2 regions of the Litchfieldia luteola genome follow, and region 2 is predicted to be linked to the other one. Evidence: a T-box and tRNA genes for the amino acid it is inferred to sense, from the RefSeq annotation. Region 2 holds a T-box; the other holds one or more tRNA genes.
The links. A T-box is a leader RNA that pairs with one kind of tRNA and senses whether it is charged. The one in region 2 lies ahead of asnS (asparagine--tRNA ligase), so its partner is inferred to be a tRNA-Asn.
Positions count from the first base shown of each region.

Region 1: it has a tRNA-Asn gene. The T-box ahead of asnS (asparagine--tRNA ligase) is inferred to sense a tRNA for this amino acid. The anticodon was not compared.

Region 1 is NZ_JAGGKM010000001.1:167,559-175,408, reverse strand. Features, by position in the region: gene J2Z26_RS00950 (ribonuclease J) at 1-1,086, shown strand, start outside; gene J2Z26_RS00945 (hypothetical protein) at 2,018-2,641, shown strand; tRNA gene J2Z26_RS00940 (tRNA-Asn) at 2,683-2,757, opposite strand; gene J2Z26_RS00935 (universal stress protein) at 2,987-3,397, opposite strand; gene J2Z26_RS00930 (SulP family inorganic anion transporter) at 3,456-4,928, opposite strand; gene J2Z26_RS00925 (DUF3231 family protein) at 5,381-6,379, shown strand; gene J2Z26_RS00920 (MFS transporter) at 6,657-7,850, opposite strand, start outside.
Region 2 is NZ_JAGGKM010000014.1:10,739-18,588, forward strand. Features, by position in the region: gene groL (chaperonin GroEL) at 8-1,639, shown strand; gene J2Z26_RS21645 (fumarylacetoacetate hydrolase family protein) at 1,988-2,782, shown strand; T-box leader at 2,868-3,101, shown strand; gene asnS (asparagine--tRNA ligase) at 3,166-4,557, shown strand; gene J2Z26_RS21655 (DUF4317 domain-containing protein) at 4,632-5,813, opposite strand; gene J2Z26_RS21660 (DUF6671 family protein) at 5,956-6,810, shown strand; gene J2Z26_RS21665 (NADP-dependent isocitrate dehydrogenase) at 6,928-7,850, shown strand, end outside.

The sequences.
Region 1 (7,850 bases), on a different contig from region 2:
AAGAATGGTGTGCTTTGTCTATTATCAGATAGTACAAATAGTGAAAAACCCGGTTTTTCTATTTCTGAACAATTAATTGGTAAGAACATCCTAGACATTATCCAAAAACAAACCGGACGTGTCATCTTTGCAACTTTTGCATCAAACATCTACCGATTACAAGAGGCAATCAATGCCTCCATTAAAACCAATCGAAAAGTTTGCTTGATAGGAAGAAGCATGGAAAAAAATATCACATTAGCCAGAGAGTTAGGATACATAATCGCACCACCTGGCACTTTTATTACAGTTAATGAAATAAAGGATTATCCTGCAAATGAAATAACAATCCTATGTACTGGTAGCCAAGGTGAGCCATTTGCAGCATTATCCAGGATTTCTGAGGGACGTCATAGACACATACATGTTATTCCTGGAGATACCATCATCTTTTCATCCTCACCTATTCCTGGCAATGGAGTTGCTGTTAATCGAGTAATCGATAAATTAGCAAGAGCAGGTGCAGAAGTAATTAGTCACAAATTAAGTCACATTCACACTTCAGGTCACGGAGCTCAAGAGGAACAAAAATTAATGATTCGTCTTATGAAACCAAAACACTTTATTCCGATTCACGGGGAATTTAAAATGCAAAAAATGCATCAATCACTTGCTATCCAGTGTGATATCCCAAAAGAAAACACCTTCCTAATGGATAACGGTGATGTCTTAGAGATTAATGAACATACCGGATTTATTGGGAGTAAAGTGCCTGGTAATTCTGTGTATATTGATGGCAATAGCATTGGTGAGATTGGTAGAAGCGTCCTGCAAGAACGAAAGGCATTATCCGAACACGGAATGTTGTCTGTTTTTATCCTGCGAAAAGAAGGAAAAATCATTGGTGAGCCTCAATTAATTTCTAGGGGTTTTGTTTTCATACGAGATTCTGTGGAACTTATGAAAGATATTAGACAATCTGTAACTAATGAACTACAACACAGTTCAATAAGCGAATACAACCTTAGAAAGAAACTTTCCGATTTTATCTATCATAAGACAAAACGCAATCCACTTATTATTACTAAGTTTATTGAACTATCGTAATTGAATTACCTAAAAAAGAGTAGTGAGCATTGCCTCATTACTCTTTTAATCTATAATTGACTAAATTTTTAAATGACTTAATGTTCTCGTGATTATTCTGAAACAATTTAACTTGATATCCGTATATGTATTAATAATCACTTTCGGAAAAAATAGATGCTTCGAATTCTAGTTTTGTGGACTGACTTATGGAAAATTACGATTTCAGTGGATCATAAATTCGTTTAGATGACCTAGGTTTCTGATAATCGGTATCTTGAGGGTTCATAAATCCGTTTATGCGACCTCACTTTCTGAAAATCAGGATTATGAGGGCTCATAAATCCGTTTATGTGACCTCATTTTTCGAAAATCAGTATCTTGAGGGTTCATAAATCCGTTTATGCGACCTCACTATCTGAAAATCAGGATTATGAGGGCTCATAAATCCGTTTATGTGACCTCATTTTTCGAAAATCAGTATCTTGAGGGTTCATAAATCCGTTTATGTGACCTCGTTTTTCGAAAATCAGTATCTTGAGGGATCATAAATCCGTTTATGTGACCTCATTTTTCGAAAATCAGTATCTTGAGGGCTCATAAATCCGTTTATGTGACCTCATTTTTCGAAAATCAGTATCTTGAGGGTTCATAAATCCGTTTATGTGACCTCATTTTTCGAAAATCAGTATCTTGAGGGTTCATAAATCCGTTTATGCGACCTCACTATCTGAAAATCAGGATTATGAGGGCTCATAAATTTGTTTATGTGACCTACTTTCTGAGAATCAAGATTTTGAGGGCTCATAAATTTGTTTATGTGACCTCATTATCTAATAAATCACGATTTTGAGGGCTCATAAATCCGTTTATGTGACCTCACTTTTCAAAAATCACTATATAAGGGCTCATAAAGGTTTATGCTTGTATTGCTCAGGGTGGAGGGATGGACTTGAAAAAGAACTTGAAAACATATGGATTAATCATTTTAGTAGTATTTTCTACATTAGCTATTATCGATAACCTACGTATCTCGGATGCTGCCGATAAACTGCAAGTAGATAATGAAAAGTTGGTAAAACAAGTTACTTCTATAGAAAAAGAACTTGAAAACAGCTCACTAACCTCTAATGAGTTATTGAAAGAAAATAAAGAACTAGTAATGGAAGTTGCTAAGTTAGAAGAAGATGTTGAAGGTTTAAAAACTTCGTTAGATTATCAAGGTTTTAAAGAAGCAACTGGCATAGTAGAGGCTTATAAGGTAGCAAATACAATAAAAGAAGCGTCGAATTTAGTCTCACTAAACATTGGTGGTGGTTATTCTACAATAGACCGTGAAGGGAATTGTCCTTGTCACTTGTTCTTTGGGAAGTATGGCAAATCAATTGAGTGGATACCAAATGTTGTACTTGACCTAAAGGAATTCAGCCTTGATAAAGACAAAGTCCTTCTTACCTACCGGACAGTAGAAGCGATTAAAGGTGACTATCAGTTTATCGTGTCAAAATCCACACTAAATAGAGAACAAGAAGAAAGATGGATGATTGACGAAATAACGCTTATAAAGAAAGAATAAAGAAAAAAACCCATATTAACTATGGGTTTTAATTATATGTATGGCTCCGCAGGCAGGACTCGAACCTGCGACCGATCGGTTAACAGCCGATAGCTCTACCACTGAGCTACTGCGGAATATGGTGGTAAATAAACGTTATTTTGTTTCCGAGTTTTTAATCAGTATCTCCGATCATCCCGATCTCAGGAAGATAAATCAAGTAGCAGCTCGATCGGTATGCTGAAGATGATTCAAGAAGCATATTCGGACGAGCTCTACCACTGAGCTACTGCGGAATATATAGTTTAGTTACACTAAAATAGTATAACTAAACCCTTAAAAAACATACACTTTTTTTCAAAAGAATTACTTAACAATTAAAACAGGACAGTTTACACGCTTTGCCACTTTGTGACTAACACTTCCTAAAACCATTTCCTGAAGTGTATTAAGTCCCCTACTTCCAATCACAACTACGTCGAATTCATTTGAGTTTGCATAGTCAACAATTGTCGGGCCCGGTTCACCATGAAGCGTAGTTACTTTATAATTTAGGTTATTATCTTTTAATACTTGCTCCGTACTTAGTATTCTTTCTTTTCTTGTTACTTCCTTGTCTTTACTGTGTAATACATCAGCTTTGGATGTTTGTGCATCCACTACATAGACAACCTCAACTACAGCGTTTGGGTTAGCAGAAGCTATATATACTGCTTTTTCTGTAGCTTTCACCGCATGTTTAGATCCATCAGAAGCAACTAATATTTTTGTGAACATTGATATCCCTCCTATTATGTAAAAGGGCATACTAGAAACCTAGTACACCCTTTCTTCTTTAATGACCAGAAACCTTAGCGCCTGGCTTGCTATGAACTGCTAAACGTTCTACAAGGTTAGAACTAGGTTCATTTAACCCAATGATTTTTACATCTGTATTGTTTTCTCTAAGTTTTATAACGACTTTATCAATCGCAGCAACCGCTGAGTCATCCCAAACATGAGCCTGTGAAAAATCAATTTCAACGTGTGTAATGTTTTCCTTTAAATCAAAGCTATTTACTAAGTCAGTAACGGATGCGAAGAATACTTGACCTGTTACTTTATAAATACGCTTTTGATTCCCTTCAGCTAAAACACTTGTTACATGTACCTTTGAAATTTTAGCAACAAAGAAAATTGCACTTAAGATGATTCCTGCGAAAACACCTTTTGATAAATCATGAGTGTACACAACGGTTACAACTGTAACAACCATTACGATCGAATCGGTAATCGGTGCTACCTTTAATTGCTTTAATGAAGACCAATCAAATGTACCGATGGAAACCATTATCATAACTCCAACAAGCGCTGCCATTGGAATTTGAACAACAAGACCACCAAGTACTAGTATTAAGAACATCAGGAATACCCCTGCAACTAATGAAGAAAGTCTTCCTCTTGCACCCGATTTAACGTTGATAACCGCCTGACCGATCATCGCACAGCCAGCCATTCCGCCGAAAAATCCAGTTACTATGTTCGCAATACCTTGACCACGGCTTTCTTTGTTTTTATCACTGTCTGTATCTGTCATATCATCAACAATGGATGCTGTTAACAATGTTTCAAGCAAACCTACAATAGCTAATGCTAAAGCATAAGGGAAAATAATCGATAAAGTTTCAAGATTAAACGGCACCATTGGTATCGCAAAAAACGGTAATGCTTGAGTTAGTTCTCCCATATCACCAACTGTTCGAACACCACTGCCAGAAAAAATAGCAATAATTGAAATAACAATAATCGCCACTAATGGTGAAGGTACAACCTTCGTAAACCTTGGCAGAATGTAGATAATCGCTAAAGCTCCAGCAACCATCGCATACATTTGCCATGATTCTCCTACAAAGTGAGTCAGTTGAGCGGTAAAAATAAGAATAGCTAGTGCGTTTACGAAGCCTACCATAACCGAACGCGGTATAAACTTCATGTATCTAGCGAGCTTGAATACCCCAAAAATAATCTGCAAAATACCTGTTAAAATGGTTGCAGCAAATAAATATTGCAAGCCATGATCTGCAACCAAGGTCACCATTAAAAGAGCCATTGCTCCCGTTGCACCTGAAATCATCGCTGGTCTTCCACCAACGAATGCAATCACAACTGCGATACAGAAGGCAGCATAAAGACCAACCATTGGGTCCACACCTGCGATGATTGAAAAGGCAATTGCCTCTGGAATTAATGCTAAGGCAACAACGATACCCGCTAAAGTATCGCCTTTGATGTTACCAAACCACTCTTGTTTAATTGTCTGAACGTTCAAAAGAACACCTCTTCCTATTTTTCTATAATTTTTAAAAATGACTTTCAACTCTCATGAAAGTCGGGACCGTTTTTAACAAGTGAATCTTATCACAAATTCGTAAACTACGAAATTTCGATGTAAGCGTAAATCATAGCACTTATCCTCTATAAATCTCTTAATTTCTCTTAAATACTCTATCATTCACAAAAACGTCACATTTAAAAAGAAGATATATTCAAATAATTCAATTTAATTATGGTGTTTATGTGGCTATTTTCAAGAAATTCACTTAGTGGAAGATCTGAACAAGTTATCACTACTATTGTGGTGTAATAGGGAAGATGATGATTTAATTTACGTAGAAGTTGGAGCGGTTCATCTTTAGTTGAGGTTAGGAAAATTATAGGTATATTTACATACATATAGCAAAAGTTAAAAGTAATAAATTTAAAGTGGGAGTAGATATAGTTATGAGTTCTCCAGAAAGCGTAAAACTCACTTCAGCAGAAATGGCTTCTTTATGGCAGGAATATATTAGCCACACTCATAGCAATTGCATGCTGAACTATTTTATTGCAAAAGCAGAAGATAAAGAAGTACTAAAAGTGCTTACAAATGCCAATCAAAAGGTAGAAAAGATAAGAGATAAAACTAAACAAATATTAGAATTTGAAAATGTACCAGTACCAGTAGGTTTTAGTAATCAAGATGTAGACACAAATGCACCACGGTTGTTTTCAGATTCCTTTGCTTTATTGTATATAAAAAATTTATCAAGAATAATGGCTTCAACTTGTGGTCTTATGCATACCATGTCTACTCGCAAAGATATTAGGAAACATTTTAAAGAATGTTCTTCTGAAGGCATTACTGTTTTCGATGAGGTTAGTGATGTGTTGTTAGATAAAGGAATATATGTAAGACCTCCATTTATTGAACCCCCAAAAAAAACAGATTTTATTGAAGATAAGGACTATCTAAATGGAATCAATTTATTGGGCGATCAGAGGTTTTTAAATGCGATCGAAATATCCCATGTTTTTGGAAACATTGAAGCTAATGTAGTCGGCAATACAATAACAAAAGGCTTTGGACAAACAGCAGATAAAAAGGAAGTACGAGATTTCATGGACAAAGCCGGGAAACTCTCAGAAAAGGTAATCAACACACTTACCAGGTTTTTAACAAGCAGTCAATTACCATCACCAATGCCTTCTGAAACACAAGTCATGAGTTCTTCTCAACCAGCGTTTTCTGATAGGCTAATGATGTACCAATTAACTACTTTAACAGCAGCCGGATTATCCGATTATGCAACTTCATTAGCTACAAGTATGAGGAATGATTTAAAACGACATTATATGGATTTACTGGACGATACGTCGAAGTTAGGTGGAGAAGTCCAAAATATAATGATTAATAATAGCTGGTTAGAGCAACCACCACAGCAAGACAAAATAGTACATTAGCTTATTAATGACTTAGTGTGACCTTTATCTAGAATGTTGATGGGTTAAAGATCCATTTGGGTGACATATCGGACTCAGAGGTCCTTATTGTCAAAAAAACACTACTATTTATCCCCTTTGTGGACTCAGCTACCCTTATTTTGCTGAAACCAAGGTAAAATAGCTGTATTTTTCTGCAATAGTGGAATCTGGGTTCGTTTCACAGATAAAATGGCAGTATCTTCATAAATAACGGCTTCTGAGTCCGCCTTACTTTCCTTAATCAATTTTTAAACTGCTACTGCTGCAAGTTTGCAACCGGCTTTTTAGCCCAAAATGCCGCTAGCGCTCCTAGCACTGGAAAAATCAATAAAACAATCAAAATCTCATTGTATCCACCGAAAATATCATAAAACACACCAAACGGCAGTGGTCCAAACGCGGACCCAATAACCATCACTGACATGGCCAAGCCTTTTATACTTCCGATATACTTCCTCCCAAAGAAGTTTGGCCAAATAACATTTAAAGCAATACGTTCAACTCCACCTACGATTCCCCATAATACCCCAAAAGAGATTGCTAGAATCGCTGACTTAGAAACTAACAAAATTAGAATATAAAGTATCTGTCCAATGAATGCAATGACTAGCATGTAATTGGCTTGCATTTTATCAGCCAAAAAGCCAGAAAAAATACTGATTGGGAAGCCGATAATTGCCATTAAGCTTAGGACTGTAGCTGCGAGTACTGGCGACAAGCTACTTTCTGTGAAAATTGATAATAAATGAAATGTAAGACCCGTGTTGACTAAAGCTGGAATGGTTACGCAAAACAGCAATAGCCAAAAGGTTCTTGTTTTCTTTGCTTCAGCTAATGTCCAGCTTTGCTCTTCAATAACGATGTCGGCTTCATTTGACTTAGTAACAATTTGTTTATTATCAGGCAATAAGCCGATATCCTCTGGTTTATTTCTAACAAAGAAGTAAGCTAAAGGTACAAAAAACATAAGTATCACGATTCCCATTACTCGCCATGTAAACTGCCAACCCCATTGTTCAATCATCCAAAGATTGACGATTGGAAAGAGAGCTGAACTGACAAAACCACCTATAGCCATTAGACTGAATGCTCTTCCTCTTTTTTCAATAAACCACTGAGGAATCAGTGTATTAGGAACCAAAGACATTGACCCTTGGCCGAATAAGCGAATAAGAAAAAATCCAATAAAGAGCATGACAATGTTTGTTACCATACTGTTCCATAAACAGGCAAACGCTAATGCGACTGAAACAAAAACCATGGAGATACGCTGGCCATATTTATCAATATACCTTCCAACAACCATCATTAGTAAACCAGCACACAAGGTGGCTGTTGAATAAATAGAAGAAATCACCGAACGATTCCAACCAAAGTCAGCAAGGTAAAAATCAATAAAAACCGCGTTGGAATAGGTCTGACCTGGTCCTGAAAAGAACACAGCCATTGA
Region 2 (7,850 bases):
CATACAAATGGCTAAAGAAATTAAATTTAGTGAAGACGCTCGTCGCTCTATGCTTCGTGGTGTAGATGCGTTAGCTAACGCTGTTAAAGTAACATTAGGACCAAAAGGACGTAACGTGGTTCTTGAGAAAAAATATGGTTCTCCACTTATCACTAATGACGGAGTAACAATCGCAAAAGAAATCGAGTTAGAAGATGCATTCGAAAACATGGGTGCTAAATTAGTAGCTGAAGTTGCTAGTAAAACAAATGAAATTGCTGGTGACGGTACAACAACTGCTACAGTTCTTGCTCAAGCGATGATCCGCGAAGGCCTTAAAAACGTAACTGCTGGTGCTAACCCAATGGGTATCCGTAAAGGGATTGAAAAAGCAACTGCTGTTGCTGTTCAAGAATTACAAGCAATTTCTAAACCAATTGAAGGTAAAGAATCTATTGCACAAGTAGCAGCTATTTCTTCTGCTGACGAAGAAGTAGGTCAATTAATTGCTGAAGCTATGGAGCGCGTTGGTAACGATGGAGTTATCACAATTGAAGAATCTAAAGGATTCTCAACTGAGCTTGAAGTAGTAGAAGGTATGCAATTTGACCGTGGATATGCTTCTCCATACATGGTAACTGATTCTGATAAAATGGAAGCTGTTTTAGACAATCCATATATCTTAATCACTGACAAGAAGATTGCTAGCATTCAAGAAATCTTACCAGTTCTTGAGCAAGTTGTTCAACAAGGTAAGCCACTATTATTAGTAGCTGAAGATGTTGAAGGTGAAGCTCTTGCAACTCTAGTAGTGAACAAACTTCGTGGAACATTCAATGCAGTTGCTGTAAAAGCTCCTGGATTTGGTGACCGTCGTAAAGCAATGCTAGAAGATATCGCTACTTTAACTGGTGCTGAAGTTATTACTGAAGATTTAGGTTTAGACCTTAAATCTGCTAACATTACTCAATTAGGTCGCGCATCTAAAATCGTAGTAACAAAAGAAAATACAACAATCGTTGAAGGTGCAGGAGACTCTGCTAAAATCGCAGCTCGTGTTAACCAAATTCGTGTTCAATTAGAAGAAACTACTTCTGAATTTGACAAAGAAAAATTACAAGAGCGTCTTGCTAAATTAGCAGGTGGTGTTGCTGTAATTAAAGTTGGTGCTGCAACTGAAACTGAATTAAAAGAGCGCAAACTTCGTATTGAAGATGCTCTAAACTCTACTCGTGCTGCAGTTGAAGAAGGTATCGTTTCTGGTGGTGGTACTGCATTAGTGAACGTATATAACAAAGTTTCTGCAATCACTGCTGAAGGTGACGAGCAAACGGGTATCAATATCGTTCTACGTGCACTTGAAGAGCCTGTACGTCAAATCGCACACAATGCTGGTCTTGAAGGATCTGTAGTTGTTGAGCGTCTAAAACATGAAGAAATCGGTGTTGGTTTCAACGCTGCAACTGGTAAATGGGTAAACATGATCGAAGCGGGTATCGTTGACCCAACTAAAGTTACTCGTTCAGCACTTCAAAACGCTGCATCTGTTTCAGCTATGTTCTTAACAACTGAAGCAGTAGTAGCTGATCTTCCAGAAGAAAAAGGTTCTGCAATGATGCCTGACATGGGCGGCATGGGTGGAATGGGCGGCATGATGTAATCTGCCCCTTGAACCCTTAATAGATAAGGATTCTAAAGTGATTTGCTAACAAAATGCTAACATAATTTAAATTAAAAAGAGGCTTTTCATTAGTTGTAAAAACTTTTGAGAGTCCTCTTTTTTTGCTTTTGGTATAACATAGTAATTGAGGACAAAAGTCTTAAGATAATTGACAAGTGACATGTGTCTCTTAATAATATAAGTTGCTAAGAAAAAAATTGTAGATGAAAGGAATCATCTAATTACATTAATCATTTCGATAGCTTTTGCTTTCTATATGGCAAAGCTGTTCTTTTTAGTATAAAGTTATATAGGATTTAGAAAGTGATTAAAGGAGTTTATATGCAAATGAAGACATTACAACAAGAACTAACAATCGTTCGCTATCAAACTAATGATAAAGTATATTATGGAGTTGTTGAGGGTGAAGAAATTCTACAATTGTCTAGCAATTTCACAGAAATCTTGAACAACGAGCTAAACTATGATGGTGTAAAGGTTAAATACAGTGAAGTGAAGATTTTAGAGCCAGTATCTCCCTCAAAGATTGTTAATTTTGGTTGGACATATGCAGGACACGCAAAAGAAACTGGTGGCACAGCTAACCTTGCTGAACCGTTTCTGTTTTTAAAGCCAGCTTCTTCGCTCATCCCAGATCAAGGTGAAATCGTACTTCCTCCTACTAATTTAACAAATCAGGTAGAACTGGAAGGAGAAGTAGCGCTTATTATTGGAAAAAGGGGTAAAAATATAAAAGAAGAAGAGGCATTAGATTATGTTTTTGGTTGTACCATTTTTAATGATGTTACGGCAAGAGACCTAACTAAATCTGATCCCCAGTTTACAAGAGGCAAAGGCTTTGATACGTTTGGTCCATTAGGCCCTCATATAGTGACTGGTATAGATCCAACCAACCTAAGAATCGTTACAACTCTAAACGGTGAAGTAGTCCAAGATGGAAATACGAATGAGATGTCACTTTCAATTCCTTTTCTTATCAGTTGGATTTCCCAGGTGATGACACTTGAGCCAGGAGATGTTCTTGCTACTGGTTCACCTTCAGGGAGTTGTCCAATGAAATCTGGAGATAGTGTAGTAGTTGAAGTAGAGAAGATTGGAAAGCTTCGCAATTATGTAGTATAGATAGAATTAGTATCTAGAAAGTTAAAAATAAAGTTGCTATGTGAAAGCAATTTATGATAATTTATATTATATTAAAATGTATATGCTAAAAACGATGAAAAGGAAAGTAATTTTTGCTGAAATCCATAGCGAGTTAGGGATAGTGAGAGCCTAGCGAGGGAAGCATAAATGAAGAACACCTTTGAGTTCTAACCGAACGGGTTGCCTAGTAGGCTTAGACGTTGCCCTACGTTAAAAGGCAGAGCAATTAGTTGCTTAAAGTTGGCCATTTTTATGGCAATTTGGGTGGTACCGCGGAATCCTGTCTTTCGTCCCTTTTATAGGGGTTGGAAGGCTTTTTTTATTGCATAAATAAATTACTTAATTGGAGGTAAGGGTTAGTTATGATCAAAGCAGAAATTAAAGAACTTTTTAGAAACCAGGAAAAATTTATCGATCAAAAGGTACAGATTTCCGGTTGGATTCGAACACTTCGTGATTCTAAATCAATTGGGTTCATGGAAATTAACGATGGTACCTTTTTCAAGAGTGTACAAGTTGTTTTTGAGGATGAGCTTGAAAATTTTAAGGATGTAACAAGATTATCAATTAGTTCATCAGTTACGATCGAAGGTCAATTTATTTTAACACCTGAAATGAAACAACCTTTTGAGATTAAGGCAGAAAAAATCATCATTGAAGGCCAATCAACGTCTGACTTTCCACTTCAAAAGAAGAGGCATACGTTAGAATATTTAAGAACAATTGCTCATTTGCGTCCAAGAGCAAATACGTTTGCAGCCGTTTTTAGAGTAAGATCATTAGCATCGTATGCCCTACATAAATTCTTCCAAGATAAAGGGTTCGTACACGTACATACACCAATTATTACTGGAAGTGATACAGAGGGTGCAGGTGAAATGTTTAGAGTTACCTCTCTTGACTTTGATAACCTACCTAAGACAGATGAAGGAAAAGTTGATTTAAACCAAGATTTCTTCGGTAAAGAAACCAACTTAACAGTTAGTGGACAACTAAACGCAGAGGCATTTGCTCTGGCTTTCCGCAACGTTTATACGTTTGGACCAACGTTTAGAGCGGAAAACTCTAACACAGCACGTCATGCAGCTGAATTTTGGATGGTTGAACCAGAGGTAGCATTTGCTGAACTAGCTGATATTATGGAGTTAGGTGAAGAAATGGTCAAGTATGTCATCGGTTATGTACTTGAAGAAGCAAAAGAAGAAATGGAGTTTTTCAATTCCTTTATTGATAAAACATTACTTGAAAGAATGGAACAAGTTGTTTCAGCAGACTTCGGCAGAGTTACTTATACGGAGGCAGTTGAGTTATTGAAAAATTCTGGGGAGAAGTTTGATTACCCAGTTGAATGGGGTATTGATTTACAAACTGAACATGAGCGTTACCTATGTGAGCAGATCTACAAACGCCCAGTATACGTTACTGACTACCCTAAAGAGATCAAAGCTTTCTATATGAGAGCAAATGATGATGGCAAAACGGTAGCAGCTACAGATTTATTAGTGCCTGGAATTGGAGAACTAATTGGTGGAAGTCAGCGTGAGGAAAGAGAAGATGTTCTTGCCGAGAGAATAACAGAATTGGGAATGTCAGTAGAAGATTACTGGTGGTACCTAGAGTTAAGAAGATTTGGTGGAACAAAACATTCCGGTTATGGAATTGGATTTGAACGTCTATTGATGTTCATAACAGGAATGAAAAATATTCGTGACGTTATTCCGTTCCCACGTACAACTGGAAGCGCAGAATTTTAAATCACATTCAAAAAGGTCTTTCCTCATAGGTAATGAGAGAAAGACCTTTGAAGCTAAGGGTGAAGAAGATATCTTCATCCTTTTTTATCGTCAACAAGCGCTTCTGGAATCATTGTAAATCCTTCAATAATCGTATCCTCTTCGACCTCTAGCATTAGATAGAGTTTGCCATTGAACTGAATTTGTTTTACATAGCGTAAATCCTGAGGGCTAATCGAGATATTAGCGATCTTTGTATTAATTTTTATCGACTTTGAATTGTATTTTGGTAAGATGTTACTTGCTTTTATCTCGTATTTATCATCATCAATTATCTTCTGGAAGGCAGTTTCAACCTTTTCTATATTTATATCTTCAATACCACTCATCTTTAAGACACGCTCTACATCTTTTGTGTCTAATTTTGGTTGTTCATCCTCTTCATTTTCAACGATCATGCGATTGATCTCTTCATACACATTGGAAAGAGTAGATGTACTTAATTGGTCACCTGTAACGTCTTTAATAATTTCTTCAAAGACTACTTTATCGTCTTGTGCAGTCATTGTTTCTTCGCCATTTAACACTTCCTCAATAAATCGATGATCAGGCTCATGTACTTTTCCGGAAGAATAAAGTACATGATTTATATCTGCTGCATTGTCTTTAAAACAAGGAAATAGAAAACCAGCAATTGGAGCATTAAGGTTAATGATTGGATCCACCACAAAGTTGTATTTGAACTCTCTACCTACATAATCAAAAAGTAGTTCTTTTTTTGGTTCTTGCGTATTATTTATACTGCACAATATAAAAGGATGAGAGTAGACCATATCTCGTTCACTTTCCTCAGTTTCCTCATTCCGTCGCTTCGTTGGTTTTCTGTATTCTCCACGAATGAATGTGATAACTATATCATTTTCATACTGTCGGCTTAAAAGGATCTTGCTAACAATTTCAAGCATATATTCTTTCCATTCATCTACTTCACTGCTAAGTAGCCCTTGGTGCAGAATAAGTTGGCTATTATTTTCGGCATTTCTTCTGAACTTAAGTTCAAACAGCTTTTCGTCTAAATTACCACCGAGCATTTTTTTGAAGTTATTTAAAAACAACTCTTGTTGATCTTGATCAAGCATTTCAAACGGTTGATTCTGATGATGATATATTTCACTTGATTCCTTCATAATATAGACATTAAAAATACTGGAGATTTTAAGTAAATCATTATCTTTTTTAAATTGTTTTCGAATATTTGCTATATCTTTTTTGTTCATGCGTACCTACAGCTCCTAAATTGCCCTGATTTGTTAATTAAAAGGTGGCTAGGCTTAACACCCTTGAGTTTGAGCATCATTTATTTTAACATACATTTTTGTATATACTTATGTAAAGTTACTATTTACAGGGGGGCAAATCATGAACGAGAAAGAGGTTATTCATTCCTTTTTTAATCATAGAATTGGTATTCTGGCTACCATGCACCAAAAAGAAACAGTGATGTTGCCCTTATTAGAAGACCAACTTGGGATAAATATAAAGGTTCCAATCGATTTTAATACAGATCAGTTTGGTACTTTTACTCGAGATATTGAAAGAATGGGTGACCAAGTAGAGGCAGCTAAACATAAAGCTGAGTATGCAATGAGCTTGACAGGAGAGACAATTGCGATTTCAAGTGAGGGTATTTTTGGCCCACACCCATTTCTACCATGGGTTCCATATAATCGTGAAATTGTATTTTTAATAGATAGAGTAAATGAGTTTGAGATCTTCGGAGAAGCTAGTACAACAGATACTAATTATAGGCAAATGAAAATAGAGAAGATTCAAGATGCCCAGGAGTTTTGTGAGTCAGTTGGGTTTCCTGAACATGCGGTAATCGTGAGAAGTAAGGATGAAATCATAAAAGGAATAAACACGCATGAACAGTTGGAGGAAGCAATTAACTATTTTTTGAAGAAAAGTAATGATGAATTATATATTGAAACAGATATGCGAGCGCTATATAACCCAACAAGAATGAAAAACATTAAGTTGGCCACTGAGAACTTGATAAGTAAGATTTATTCTCTCTGTTCCAAGTGCTCGTTTCCAGGTTTTGAGGTAGTAGAAAGAAAAGCAGGACTTATATGTAGTGGGTGTGGTTTAAAAACCAATCTAATCAAATCAGAGATTTATAAGTGTAAGAAGTGTGGAGAACAGGAAGAAAGATTATATCCAAATGGAAGGCAGTTTGCGGACCCGGCACATTGTCCTATTTGTAACCCGTAGTAGATGTAAAAAAGAATTTGAAGATAGAGTTATTAGAAAATAGTAATTAGAAATGATAACATGTTAACTATAGTAGAAATGGTTTTTACAACATAGAAATGAAAGGTGATTATACATATGACAAAAGAGAGAGCAATAACAATAGCAAGAGGAGATGGTATTGGTCCTGAAATTATGGATGCTACTCTAAAAATCTTAGAGCACGCTGGAGCGAAAATACAACCAGAGTTCATAGATATAGGAGAAAAAATCTATCTTTCAGGAAATTCATCAGGTATCCCGGATGAGGCTTGGGATTCACTTAGACGTACTAAAGTATTCTTTAAAGGACCTATTACAACACCCCAAGGTGGCGGGTATAAAAGTTTAAATGTAACCATTCGCAAAACATTAGGTTTATATGCAAACGTTAGACCAAACGTGTCTTATGCACCATTTGTCGAAACAAAGCATCCGAATATGGATCTTGTCATAATCCGTGAAAATGAAGAGGATTTATACGCAGGAATTGAGCATCAGCAAACCCCTGAAGTTGTTCAATGTCTAAAATTAATTACACGTCCGGGTTCAGAAAAGATTGTTCGTTATGCGTTCGAATACGCTAAAAAGAATAATCGTAAAAAAGTAACATGCTTTACGAAAGATAACATTATGAAATTAACTGATGGTTTATTCCATAAAGTATTCAGAGAAGTTGCTGAGGAATATCCAGAAATTGAAACAGAGCATTGGATTATCGATATTGGCATGGCTAAGATCGCAGATACACCACAGGACTTTGATGTAATCGTTATGCCAAACCTTTATGGGGATATCGCATCTGATGTAGCTGCTCAAATTACAGGAAGTGTTGGATTAGCTGGTTCAGCAAACATCGGAGACCAAGTTGCGATGTTTGAAGCAATCCATGGAAGTGCACCAGATATTGCAGGAAAGGGTATTGCAAATCCTTCTGGTCTTATAAATGGTGCCATTATGATGCTAGTACATATTGGTCAACCTGAAGTGGCAACTCGTATTCATAACGCATGGTTAAAAAC